DNA from 3 places in the Rhizobium sp. SRI_017 genome. Region 2 is predicted to be linked to each of the others. Evidence: predicted binding sites of a transcription regulator. Region 2 holds the regulator's gene; each other region holds the start of a gene.
What was found. The regulator LexA, encoded in region 2, represses DNA repair genes until DNA is damaged. The targets are predictions, from matches to a motif close to TGTTCNNNNTGTGTTCNG.
Positions count from the first base shown of each region.

Region 1: a site for LexA is predicted at 2,257-2,274, ahead of AC2YI2_RS03555 (YifB family Mg chelatase-like AAA ATPase). Genes of this name have one in related genera too.
Region 3: a site for LexA is predicted at 1,733-1,750, ahead of dnaE (DNA polymerase III subunit alpha). Genes of this name have one in related genera too.

Region 1 is NZ_JBYCZP010000001.1:717,379-721,859, forward strand. Features, by position in the region: gene AC2YI2_RS03540 (sn-glycerol-3-phosphate import ATP-binding protein UgpC) at 1-139, shown strand, start outside; gene AC2YI2_RS03545 (endonuclease/exonuclease/phosphatase family protein) at 136-1,134, shown strand; gene gshB (glutathione synthase) at 1,204-2,151, shown strand; gene AC2YI2_RS03555 (YifB family Mg chelatase-like AAA ATPase) at 2,356-3,888, shown strand; gene AC2YI2_RS03560 (hypothetical protein) at 3,918-4,244, opposite strand; gene cysK (cysteine synthase A) at 4,335-4,481, opposite strand, start outside.
Region 2 is NZ_JBYCZP010000004.1:232,444-236,924, reverse strand. Features, by position in the region: gene AC2YI2_RS11330 (LysR family transcriptional regulator) at 1-916, shown strand, start outside; gene AC2YI2_RS11325 (hypothetical protein) at 931-1,263, opposite strand; gene lexA (transcriptional repressor LexA) at 1,645-2,361, shown strand; gene gmd (GDP-mannose 4,6-dehydratase) at 2,650-3,723, shown strand; gene fcl (GDP-L-fucose synthase) at 3,728-4,481, shown strand, end outside.
Region 3 is NZ_JBYCZP010000014.1:66,220-70,700, reverse strand. Features, by position in the region: gene AC2YI2_RS25415 (acyl-CoA dehydrogenase family protein) at 1-743, opposite strand, end outside; gene AC2YI2_RS25410 (winged helix-turn-helix transcriptional regulator) at 930-1,622, shown strand; gene dnaE (DNA polymerase III subunit alpha) at 1,943-4,481, shown strand, end outside.

The sequences.
Region 1 (4,481 bases), on a different contig from region 2:
CGTCGATGGCCAGGCCCTGGTCGTCGCCACGGCGGCGGAAGATGCCTTCGCCGACGATATCCGCGTCGCATTCGACCCAAGCGACCTGCATTACTTTGATGCCACATCTGGCAAACGCCTTGAAAGCAACATCCTATGATCACGCTCACGACCGATCGCCTCGAAGCCGTGCCGCAGGACGTCTTCCGTGACTTCGCCGGCTCTGGTCGCTCCCGCGACCTGCATGAGAACCTGCTCCATTCGCTGCCGACGATGAATGCCTTGGAAGTCGCCGGCGCGCCGTCCGCTTCTGGCCCGCTAGCCTTCCCGTTCGCGGTCGCCGCCTGGAACCTCGAGCGCTGCCTCTTTCCGAAAGACAGCGCCACCCATATCGCCGCCACCAGCGCCCAGGTCGTCCTCGTTTCCGAAATGGACGACGGCATGGCCCGCACCGCCCAACGCAACACCACCGAAGACGTCGCTCGAGAACTTTCGATGCAATACGCCTATGGCGTCGAATTCATTGAACTCGGCCTAGGCTCCGACACCGAACGTGAATTCTGCAAGGACGAGCGCAACGCGCGTGGCCTGCATGGCAACGGCCTGATGTCGGCCACCCCGCTCGGCCGGCCCTTCCTTGTCCGCCTCTGGGGCGAGCGCATCTGGCTCAATCACGACCCCAACCAGTTGCGCATCGGCGAACGCTGCGCCGTCGGTGCGGTGATCGAAACCGAAGCCGGCCCCTTCGTCGCCGTTTCCGTCCATCTCGAAAGTGCTACCACCGCAGCCTATCGGGAGCGGCAGATGAAAGAGCTCATTGACCGCTTCGAAACCGCTTTTCCCGACCATCCTATCCTCATCGGCGGCGACCTCAATACCGGCAATCATGCGGAGGGCGATTTCGAAGCCGAGGGCCTCTTTCCAATGAGCGCCGCCCGTGGCTTCGCCCGCCATGGCGGCCCGATCGAGCAGATGACGACACGGCCGAGCCTGATCACCCGCTGGCCACATCGCGCGATGAAGCTCGACTGGTTCCTGAGCCGCGGACTGGACATTTCGCGCTCTGCCATCGTCTCATCCCTCGACGCGAATGGCCGGCCGCTCTCGGATCACGACCTGATCACCTGCCGGGTGGACGGGTTTTCCCCGGCCTGACGGGCTTGCCATGCCCATGGGGCCGTCTTACATCACTGGCGATATTTCGGGGCTTGTAAGGGGCAGAAAATGGCCAAGATCAAGAACGTCGCCGTCCAGATGGACCACGTGTCCACCATCAACATCAACGGCGATTCGACCTTCGCCATGAGCCTCGAGGCGCAGGCCCGGGGCTACAAGCTGTTCCACTACACACCCAACCAGCTCTCGATGCGCGATGGCAAGATCATGGCCACCGTCGAGCCGATGGAACTGCGCGACGTGAAGGGCGACCATTTCACGCTCGGCGAGGCCGAAAAGGTCGATCTATCGACCATGGACGTGGTGCTGCTCCGCCAGGACCCGCCCTTCGACATGGCCTATATCACCGCCACCCATCTGCTCGAACGCATCCACCCCAAGACGCTTGTGGTCAACGACCCGGCCTGGGTGCGCAATTCACCAGAGAAGATCTTCGTTACCGAATTCGCCGACCTGATGCCGAAGACGCTGATCAGCCGCGACCCCAAGGAAATCGCCGCCTTCCGCGCCGAGATGGGCGATATAATCCTCAAGCCGCTCTACGGCAATGGCGGCGCCGGCGTGTTCCACTCCACCCGCGACGACCGCAACTATTCCTCGCTGATGGAAATGTTCGCGCAGATGTTCCGCGAGCCCTTCATCGCCCAGCAATATCTCCCCGACGTCCGCAAGGGCGACAAGCGCATCCTGCTGGTCGACGGCGAGCCGGTCGGCGCGATCAACCGCGTGCCGGCGGAAAACGACGCCCGCTCCAACATGCATGCCGGCGGCCGGCCGGAACATACCGAACTCACCACCCGCGAGCGCGAAATCTGCGCCAGGATCGGCCCCGCCTTGCGTGAAAGGGGCTTCATCTTCGTCGGCATCGACGTGATCGGCGACTACATGACCGAAATCAACGTCACCTCCCCCACGGGCATCCGCGAAGTGAAGCGCTTCAGCGGCACCGATGTGGCGTCCCTGATGTGGGATGCCATCGAGCGCAAGCGCGCCTGACCGCTCCCGGCGCAATGCAACGGCGCGCCTGGTTGAACAAGTGTGTTCTCCTCGCACAACCGCATGCAACTTAATTGCACCCTGAGCGGGTTTTCGTTCGTAAATTGTTCTTGTTTTATTCCATATTCCATGCTTGATTGCAATCACTGACCGCTAAATGCGTGTATGCTCGCCATGAGAGCGGGTGATTGAGGGGCGTGGGCGATGGTGGCGAGAGTTGCGACGGTTGCATTCCAGGGGATCGAGGGGGCGCCTGTTGATGTGCAGGTCATGGTCGGTCCCGGCAAGCTTAACATGTATGTCGTCGGCCTGCCCGACAAGGCCGTGGCCGAGAGCCGCGAGCGGGTGCAGGCGGCGCTGCACGCCTCCGGCCTTACGCTGCCGCCAAAGAAGGTCACTGTCAATCTCGCGCCCGCAGACCTGCCCAAGGAGGGCAGTCACTACGATCTCCCGATCGCGCTCGCGCTGATGGCCGTTCTCGGGGCCATTCCCGGCGACGCATTGGCCGATTATGTCGTGATCGGCGAACTCAACCTAGACGGCACGATCGCGCCGGTCGCCGGTGCCCTGCCGGCTGCGATCAGCGCCAACGCCATGGGCAAGGGCCTGATCTGCCCTTATGACAGCGGCTCGGAAGCCGCATGGGCCGGTTCTGGTATCGATATCCTCGCCCCACGCAGCCTTATCGCACTTGCCAACCATTTTCGCGGCACGCAGGTGCTGAGCCGGCCGGAACCTGCTATCCGGGCCGTTCCCGCCAATCTCCCCGATCTCGCCGACATCAAGGGCCAGGAAAGCGCCAAGCGGGCGCTGGAAGTGGCCGCAGCCGGGGGCCACAATCTCTTGATGATCGGCCCGCCCGGTTCCGGCAAGTCGATGCTCGCCCAGCGTCTTCCTTCGATCCTCCCGCCGCTTTCGGCGGCCGAATTGCTCGAAGTCTCGATGATCCATTCGATCGCCGGGCAGCTGCCGGGCGGCAAGCTTTCCGACCGCCGGCCTTTCCGCGCGCCGCATCATTCCGCTACGATGGCAGCACTGGTCGGCGGCGGTTTGCGCGCCCGGCCCGGCGAGGCCTCGCTCGCGCATAATGGGGTGCTCTTTCTCGACGAACTGCCGGAATTCCATCCCGCGACGCTCGATGCACTTCGCCAGCCGCTCGAAACCGCCGAATGCGTCATCGCCCGCGCCAATCATCACGTCAGCTATCCCGCCAGTATCCAGCTCGTCGCAGCAATGAATCCCTGCAAATGCGGCATGGCCGGCGAGCCCGGTCATCTCTGCGCCCGCGGCCCGCGCTGCGTCAGCGACTATCAGGCGCGGCTCTCCGGTCCGCTGCTCGACCGGATCGATATCAGGATCGACGTGCCGTCGGTCAGCGCCGGCGATTTGATGAGGCCGGTGGCGGCCGATACCAGCGAAACAATCGCCCGACGCGTGGCGAGGGCACGGCAGCTGCAGCGCGACCGCTTCATCGCACTCGGCACGCCCGGCGTCGGCTGCAACGCCCGCTGCTCGACGGCACTGATCGAGACGGTCGCTGAACCCGATGCCGCGGGCCTGCAATTGCTCCGCGATGCCGCCGACAAGATGAAGTTCTCGGCCCGCGGCTATCACCGCATCCTGAAGGTCGCGCGCACCTTGGCCGATCTTGACGAGAGCCCGCGCGTCGGCCGTATCCATCTCGCCGAGGCCATATCCTATCGTATGGCGGGGGAGCGATTGCAGAGCGCGGCCTGAGGGTCGGCTATGTCCCGGGTTCCGGTGGCTCAGTACTTGTTCGCAAAGGCCGAAATCGCATCGCAAAAGCGGCTCTTGGCTTCCGGCTCGGCGTCGTCATCCGGCCAGAGACCGAGCAGCATCTCGATATCCGCCTTCATCGCATCATAGGCATCATTTGCCTCGATCTCGGTCGCAGCAAAGGCTGTGTGGACCATGACGTCATAGATGCCGCAAGTGATCGCGAATGGCGGATGGCCGCATTCTTCGAGCGTGATGCGAGCGCCGGTTTCGTGCTCCTCGTCGCGGAGAACGACCCCACCCTCGGAGCCCATCGTGCCTGATGTCGAGCCGTTTTCGCAAGGAGTCCAGATCATCCGCATCTCCTCCGCGACTCATGATCGAGAGTGCCGGACATGAAAAGGGCCGGAAAGCCGGCCCTTTTGTGTCGTGGCGGATGCGTAGGCTCAGTTCCCCAATCCCTCGAACAGCGCGGTCGACAGATAGCGCTCTGCAAAAGAGGGGATGATCACGACGATGTTCTTGCCGGCATTCTCCGGGCGCAGTCCGACCTTGATGGCCGCCGTCAACGCCGCACCCGAGGAGATGCCGAC
Region 2 (4,481 bases):
GAATCGGCTCGAGGCTATGCGCATCTTCGGTGAGGTCGCCGATCGCAGCGGCTTCGCCGGCGCGGCGCGAAAGCTCAATCTCTCGCCCTCTGTGGTCACGCGCGCGGTCGCGGGGCTCGAGCGCGACATCGGAGCGAAGCTCCTGGTCCGGACGACGCGATCGGTCAAGCTGACACATGCCGGCGAACGCTATCTCGCGGATTGTCGCCGCATCCTGTCCGAAATCGCCGAAGCCGAAGCCAATGCTGCAGGCAGTTTTGCAGCGCCGGCGGGAGCACTCACGATCACCGCGCCGGTATTGTTCGGCCGGCTTTATGTTCTTCCGATCCTTCTCGATTTCCTCGACAAATATCCTGCGATGCAGGTCCGTTTCTTGTTGCTTGACCGGGTCACGCATCTTGTCGAGGAAGGTATCAATGTCGCGGTTCGCATTGCGCATCTGCCGTCGTCTGCGCTGACCACCCAGCGGGTCGGCGCGATCCGGCAGGTCGTCTGCGGATCGCCCGCCTATTTTGACCGTGCGGGCATTCCGCACGTACCCGACGAGCTCGCGCAGCATCGACTTATCGGGCGCGATGGCATTTTCGGCGGATCCGAATGGCGATTTGGTCGGGACGACTCGATCCGCGTTGCGATTTCCACGCGCTTCATCTGCAACACCAACGATGCTGTGATCGAGGCGGTGCTGAGCGGCTGGGGCATCTCCCGCTTCCAGTCCTATCAGGTCGCCGAACCGATCGCTGCCGGCCAGCTTGTTCCGGTGCTCACGGACTACGAGCGCGAGCCGGTGCCCATCCATATTGTCCATGCAGAGGGACGCGAGAGTTCGGCACGGCTTCGCGCCTTCGTCGATTTCGCGGCGCGACGGTTGCGTGCCGATCCACGGCTGCAGATCGCATCCGATGGACGGAGATAGTCACTGGCGGGGATTTATGCGGCTGCGCCGTCGGCCGAGACCCATTGGCCTTTGCGGCGCGATTTCACGTCGTAGCAGGCCTTGTCGGCCGCCGACACCAGTTTGGAGACGGATTGCGCCGCGCCAGTGATCGACTTGACGTCGACGCTGGCGCCAATTCCATAATTCTTGCCACTGAAGACAGGATCGAGAGCCGCGACCGCCTTGGTGATCCTGTCACAGATGCGATCGGCAAGTCTCGCGTTGGCACGCGGTCCGCCCGCTGGATGCGGGCGACCAAGCCAGGGACCTGCGATAAGCTCGACATCGTGCCGGCATATGTCGATCCTTGAGGCGGTTCCGCCCATTGTTTCACCTCAGCGACGGGGATGATGAGGCGCTGCCAACGCCCTGACAGGCGGCAAGGGTGCGGACATTTTCACCTTCGCGGCAACGGACTGGATTTCACGCTCGCGAAGTCTGGCAAGAATGCGCGCTTGTCGGCTTTGTCGGCGGTGACATCCTTCTCATCGGCATCAAGCCGACTGAGATAGACGCGAGCGACTTCACCGCCATCTGACAGGTCTAAAACCGAACTACGGGGCGCGCGAGCGCCGCGTAGTTCGGCGTGCGAAATATTCTTATTGATCCATGCAGATATAAGCAAATTTTAAACCCTTGCAGAACATACATGGAACATATAGTGTTTGTTCCAGATTTGTTTCACCGATTCTGCCCGGGGATAGACGATGCTCACCAGAAAACAGCAGGAATTGCTTCTCTTCATTCACGAGCGGATGAAGGAGTCGGGAATTCCGCCATCTTTCGACGAGATGAAGGATGCGCTCGATCTCGCGTCCAAGTCCGGCATCCATCGGTTGATTACTGCCCTGGAGGAGCGCGGCTTCATCCGGCGCCTGCCAAACCGGGCGCGTGCGCTCGAGGTCATCAAGCTGCCCGAGGCCTATTCGCCGAGCGTGAAGCCCACCAAGGGTTTTTCACCCAGCGTCATCGAGGGTTCGCTCGGCAAGACGCCTGCCCCGGCATCACCCCGACCGTCAGCCAACGATGATGCCGATGGTTCAGTGTCGATCCCCGTCATGGGGCGGATTGCCGCCGGTGTGCCGATTTCAGCAATTCAGAATACCACGCACGACATTGCCGTGCCTGCGGGCATGATCGGCGCAGGCGATCATTATGCGCTCGAGGTCAGGGGTGACTCGATGATCGAGGCCGGCATTCTCGACGGTGATACGGTCATCATCCGCAATGGCAACATTGCGAGCCCAGGTGACATCGTGGTGGCACTCGTCGACGACGAGGAAGCGACGCTCAAGCGGTTCCGCCGCAAGGGCGCTTCGATCGCCCTCGAAGCCGCGAACCCTGCCTATGAGACACGCATCTTCGGCCCCGATCGTGTCAAGATCCAGGGTAAGCTTGTCGGGCTGATCCGCCGCTACCACTGATAACGCAAGCGCGTCGACGGAACATTTCTGAAGCCCGTGCGTTCAGGCAGCGTACGGGCTTTCGTCTGTCTGCAAGACAGGACGATTGCAGTGTTTAGCGACCTTCGGTATGGAAGGCCGCAGGGGCAGAAATTTCAAGGTCTTCGAGCTTTCGCCGGTGCGGTTCCGGTTTCCGGATCGCCTCTTTGCCGTGCGACCGGGTTCTGACATTTTGCCGCCCCAATCGGCCACTAGCGCCAAGGCCAACGGGTGAGACATCCCACGGATTGCGTTCAACAGGAGACGTCATTGAGCACTGAGAAGAGAAAAGTTGCGCTCGTCACGGGCATTACCGGCCAGGATGGCGCCTATCTCGCCGAACTTCTTCTCGAAAAGGGCTATATCGTCCACGGCATCAAGCGCCGCTCCTCCTCGTTCAACACGAGCCGCATCGAGAGCATCTACCAGGATCCGCATGTCGAGAACCAGCGATTCATCCTGCACTACGGCGACATGACCGACTCGACCAACCTGATCCGCATCGTGCAGGAAGCGCAGCCGGACGAGATCTATAACCTTGCGGCGCAGAGCCATGTGCGCGTGTCTTTCGAGACGCCGGAATACACGGCAAATGCAGATGGCATCGGCACGCTGCGCCTGCTGGAAGCGATCCGCATTCTCAAGATGGAAGAGAAGACCCGCTTCTATCAGGCCTCGACCTCCGAGCTCTATGGCCTCGTGCAGGAAGTCCCCCAGCGCGAGACGACGCCATTCTATCCGCGTTCGCCCTACGCCGCGGCAAAACTCTATTCCTACTGGATCACGGTCAATTACCGCGAAGCCTATGGCATGCATGCCTCAAACGGCATCCTGTTCAACCATGAGAGCCCGCTGCGCGGCGAGACCTTCGTCACCCGCAAGATCACCCGCGCCGCCGCCGCCATCCGCCTCGGCAAGCAGGAAAAGCTCTATGTCGGCAATATCGACGCCAAGCGCGACTGGGGCCATGCCCGCGAATATGTCCGCGGCATGTGGCTTATGCTGCAGCAGGACAAGCCGGACGATTACGTGCTCGCGACCGGCGAGACCACGGAAGTGCGCCAGTTCATCAACTGGGCTTTCGAAGATGTCGGCATCAATCTCGAATGGCGCGGCCAGGGCGTCGAGGAGAAAGGCTACGACCAGCTTTCCGGCAAGATCGTGGTCGAGATCGATCCCCGCTATTTCCGCCCGACCGAAGTCGAACTCCTGATCGGCGACCCGTCCAAGGCTCACCAGCAGCTTGGCTGGAAGCACGAGACCTCGGTGCGCGACCTCTGCCGCGAGATGGTCAATGAAGACCTCAAGGTCATGCAGACCGCCACGGTGATGAAGGAAGCCTGAGCCGATGTATTCGCTAACAGGAAAGCGGGTCTGGGTGGCCGGCCATCGCGGCATGGTGGGGTCCGCCATCGTCCGGCGGCTGGCCAGCGAAGGCTGCGAGGTGCTGACCGCCTCTCGCCAGGATGCCGACCTGCGGAACCAGGCCGAAACCACTGCCTGGATCGAGAAGACCAGGCCGGATGCGGTGTTCTTGGCAGCCGCCAAGGTCGGCGGCATTCTCGCCAACGACACCTATCCGGCGGACTTCCTCTATGACAACCTGATGATCGAGGCCAACATCATCAACGGCGCCCACAGGGTGGGTGTCGAGAAGCTGATGTTCCTCGGCTCGTCCTGCATCTACCCGAAGTTCGCACCACAGCCGATCACCGAAGACGCTCTGCTGACCGGACTGCTGGAACCGACCAACGAATGGTATGCCATCGCCAAGATCGCCGGCATCAAGCTCTGTGATGCCTTTCGCAAGCAGCATGGTTCGGATTACATCTCCGGCATGCCGACCAATCTCTATGGCCCCGGCGATAATTTCGACCTCAATTCCTCGCATGTCATGCCGGCCCTGATCCGCAAGGCGCATGAGGCGAAGCTGTCCGGCGCACCCTCGATCACCATCTGGGGAACCGGCACGCCGCGCCGTGAATTTCTCCACGTTGATGATTGCGCCGATGCCTGCGTGCACCTGATGAAGAACCATTCGGCGCCAGGCCATGTGAACATCGGCTCGGGCGAGGACGTGACCATACTTGAGCTGACGCAGA
Region 3 (4,481 bases), on a different contig from region 2:
TAGACGGCATAGATCAGGGGGAAGGCGAGCGTGGCGATGACCTGGAACACGGGATGCCATTCACCGGCCTTGCGTGAAAACGCGACATTGGCATCGGGGATGAAGAGCCCATCGATGATCACGTCGTTGGACCCGGTGCCGCGCATGCCGAGCGTGTGCCAGGTGTTTTCGATCCGCACTTCCGGCGCCTTCATCGGCGCACCGAAATGCACGACCGAGCGCGTACCGTCTTCCGCTTCGTGGACGGCGCCGGTCATCAGGATGGAGCCGGCCTCTGCGCCGGAAGTGAAGACCTTCCGAGCGCTGATGCGATAGCCGCCCTCGACCTTCTCCGCCATGCCGGAGCCGCCGATCCAGTCCGAGCCGCCACTTGAGAGCAGGATCAGCCTTTCGGCGGCCACGCGCTTGAGGAGCGGTTCGACCGCGGTCACCTTCTGGTGCCGCCACCGCCAGGCAGGAATCGCCACCTGATGGGTGTGCATGGAGAAGGCGAGAGCCGTGGAGCCGCACGCATGCGCGAGGAGCCGTACCATCTCCGACAGTTCTGCGAGATCGGCCCCGCGCCCGCCAAGCTCTCTTGGAACGCCGGCTTCCACCAGCCCGGCTTCCTTGAGCAGCGCGTAGTTCTCGCCGACAAAGCGGTCGGTGTCGTCGCAGGCTGCCGCGCGAGCTGCGATCTCAGGCGCAAGTGACGCGGCGATCTCGGCGACGCTCCTGTCGGCGGCGTCCAAGGTGCTCGTCATCGGCGTGACTTCTGCCAGATTTTGCATTTCCCAATCCTCTTGTGTGAAACAAGCTATGCCCGACTGTGCTCGCATTGGAGGAAAGCCTCCAGTTCTGGAACTGTACTGGCGTCTGTCGGCCCTGTTGGTCGCTCCGCGGATGTCGTCTATGATGGCGCTCCGGGAGGCCCCGGCGAGGAGAACGGCATGCAGGATCGCGGTGGATATGGGCAGTTCTGCCCCGTCTCGATGGCGTCGGAAGTCTTATGCTCCCGCTGGACCACGCTGGTCGTTCGTGAACTCCTCTGTGGTTCCACGCGGTTCAACGAACTCCGCCGTGGCGTCCCGAAAATGTCGCCGGCGCTTCTTTCCAAGCGGCTCAAGGAACTCGAGCAAGCCGGCGTGGTGACGACGACGCGGAAGCCCAAGGGGACGGTCGAATATCGTCTGTCCGAAGCGGGGGAGGAACTCCGGCCCGTCATCATCGGCCTCGGGAACTGGGCGCAGCGCTGGATGGAGTCACGGCTTTCCCTGAGAAATCTCGACCCTTCGCTCCTCATGTGGGATATGCGTCGTTGCCTCGACGCAGGGCAATTGCCGACCCGGCGCTGCACGATACAGTTTCTGTACCCCGAACTTGCCGCCGCGCAGAAAAGCTGGTGGCTGGTGGTCGAAGACGGCAAGGTGGACCTGTGCAATTTCGACCCCGGATACGAACTCGACCTTCAGGTCCGCAGTTCGCTGAGGTCGATGACCGCCATCTGGATGGGGCTGACCACCGTACGGCACGCGGCGGACACGGGCGAGCTCGACGTGGAGGGCGATCCGGTCATCGCCAGGGCCATGCAGGACTGGCTCGGCCTCAGCATCTTCGCCAAGATTCCACGCCAGGTCCAGTAGTAGCCCTCCGATCCCTGTGTGCGATTTGAGCCCCGGCCCATGTGGATTCCGGGCATGATCCTCCGCCCCCTAACACTTTGTTTACCACCCGTCATTTGACTGATTGACTCGTGAACAAAAATAGAACATTAAAGAAACATAAGCGAACAGGAGGCAGATATGACCGATTTTCTTCGTGACATGGCAGCGTTCACCTCGATCGTTATGTTCGTCACCAGCTGCGCCGTGTTGATGATCACTTTCTAGTGGGGGACCCCGAAAGGGGACTCGCGCTGCCCCGGCTGCACCGGTAAAATCCGGTGTGGCAAGAAGGTGGCGGTATGGCGGATGATTCTCTCCTGAAGGCGAATGGTGGCCCGATCCCGGCACTGGCCGAAAGCCCGCAATTCGTCCACCTCAGGGTCCATTCGGCCTATTCGCTCCTCGAAGGGGCGTTGCCGGTCAAGAAGATCATCGCCAAGGCCGTCGCCGACGACCAGCCCGCCATTGGGCTGACCGACACCAACAATCTCTTCGCCGCACTGGAATTCTCCAAGACCGCCTCGGGCGACGGCCTGCAGCCGATCATCGGCTGCCAGCTTTCGATCGACATGGAGGACGATACCGGCGACGAGCGCACCAACCGCCAGCCGCAACTCAGGAAGCTGCCGGCCATCGTGCTGCTGGCTGCCACGGCTGATGGCTACTACCGGCTCTCGCACCTTGTCAGCCGCGCCTATATGGACGGCGAGGGCGGCCATGGGTCGATCCATATCAAGCGCTCCTGGCTGGGCGAGGGCGTGCCGGGCGTGATCGCGCTGACGGGCGCGCGTGGTGGTCCGGTCGACATTGCGCTGTCGGAGGGTAGTCGTGCGCTGGCGATGAGCCGGCTCGATCGGCTCAAGTCCCTGTTCGGTGACAGGCTCTATGTCGAGCTGCAACGCCATGAAGGCTATGATCGCGGCCACGAGGCGGCGATGCTCAATCTTGCCTATGGCCAGGGCCTGCCTGTCGTGGCGACCAACGAGCCGTTCTTCCCGACGCTCGATTACTTTGACGCCCATGATGCGCTGATGGCCGTGGCGCACAATGCCATGGTCTCCGACGACAATCGTTTCCGCCTCACCCGCGACCATTATTTCAAGTCGCGTGCTGAGATGGCAAAGCTGTTCGCCGACCTGCCCGAGGCGATCGACAACACGGTCGAGATCGCGCGGCGCTGCTCCTTCATCCTCAAGACGACCGCTCCGATCCTACCGCGCTTCACGGCCGACACGGGCAGCGAAGACGGCACGGATCCGGAATCCGAGGAGCTCAAGCGCCAGTCCTGGGAAGGGCTGGAGATGCGGCTCAAGACCATCGGGCTCGCCGACGGCTATACCGAGCAGGAATATCGCGATCGCCTCGAGTTCGAGCTCGGCATCATCGAGCGAATGAAATTTCCCGGCTACTTCCTCATCGTCGCCGACTTCATCAAATGGGCCAAGGCGCATGACATTCCCGTGGGCCCGGGCCGCGGTTCGGGCGCGGGCTCGCTGGTCGCCTATGCGCTGACCGTCACCGACATCGATCCCTTGCGTTTCTCGCTGCTGTTCGAGCGCTTCCTCAATCCTGAACGCGTCTCGATGCCGGACTTCGACATCGACTTCTGCCAGGACCGCCGCGAAGAGGTGATCCGCTACGTACAGGCCAAATATGGCCGCGAGCAGGTGGCGCAGATCATCACCTTCGGTTCGCTGCAGGCGCGGGCGGCGCTGCGCGATGTCGGCCGCGTGCTCGAAATGCCCTATGGCCAGGTCGACCGCATCTGCAAGCTCGTGCCCAACAACCCGGCCAATCCCACGCCGCTCTCCAAGGCGATCGAGGAGGAGCCGCGGCTCAGGGAGGAGGCCGAGCGCGAGCCGGTCGTCGCCCGCCTCCTCGACATCGCCCAGAAGATCGAGGGTCTCTATCGCCACGCCTCGACCCACGCCGCCGGTATCGTCATCGGCGACCGGCCGTTGGCCGAACTCGTGCCGCTCTACCGCGATCCGCGTTCCGACATGCCGGTTACCCAGTTCAACATGAAATGGGTCGAGCAGGCCGGCCTGGTGAAGTTCGACTTCCTCGGCCTCAAGACACTGACCGTCCTCAAGGTCGCCGTGGATTTCGTCCGCCGCCGCGGCATCGAGATCGATCTTTCGACACTGCCGCTCGATGATGCCAAGTCTTACGAGATGATGGCCCGCGGCGAAACGGTCGGCATCTTCCAGGTGGAAAGCGCGGGCATGCGCAAGGCGCTGCTCGGCATGAAGCCGGATTGCATCGAAGACATCATCGCGCTTGTGGCGCTCTATCGCCCGGGCCCGATGGAAAACATCCCGCTCTACAATGCCCGCAAGCATGGCGAGGAAGAGATCGAATCGATCCATCCGAAGATCGACTATCTCCTCAAGGAAACCCAGGGCGTCATCGTTTACCAGGAGCAGGTGATGCAGATCGCCCAGGTCCTGTCGGGCTATTCGCTCGGCGAAGCCGACCTGCTGCGCCGCGCCATGGGCAAGAAGATCAAGGCGGAAATGGACCAGCAGCGCGCCCGCTTCGTCGAAGGCGCGATGGCCAATGGCGTGTCCAAGAACCAGTCCGACATCATCTTCGACCTGCTGGCAAAATTCGCCAATTACGGCTTCAACAAGTCGCATGCCGCAGCCTATGCGGTCGTTTCCTTCCAGACCGCCTATATGAAGGCGCATTATCCGGTCGAGTTCTTCGCCGCCTCGATGACCCTCGACATGGCCAATACCGAGAAGGTCAACGACTTCCGGCAGGATGCGATGCGGCTCGGCATCAAGGTCGTGGCGCCCAGTGTGCAGACCTCATTCCGCGCCTTCGAAGTCGGCG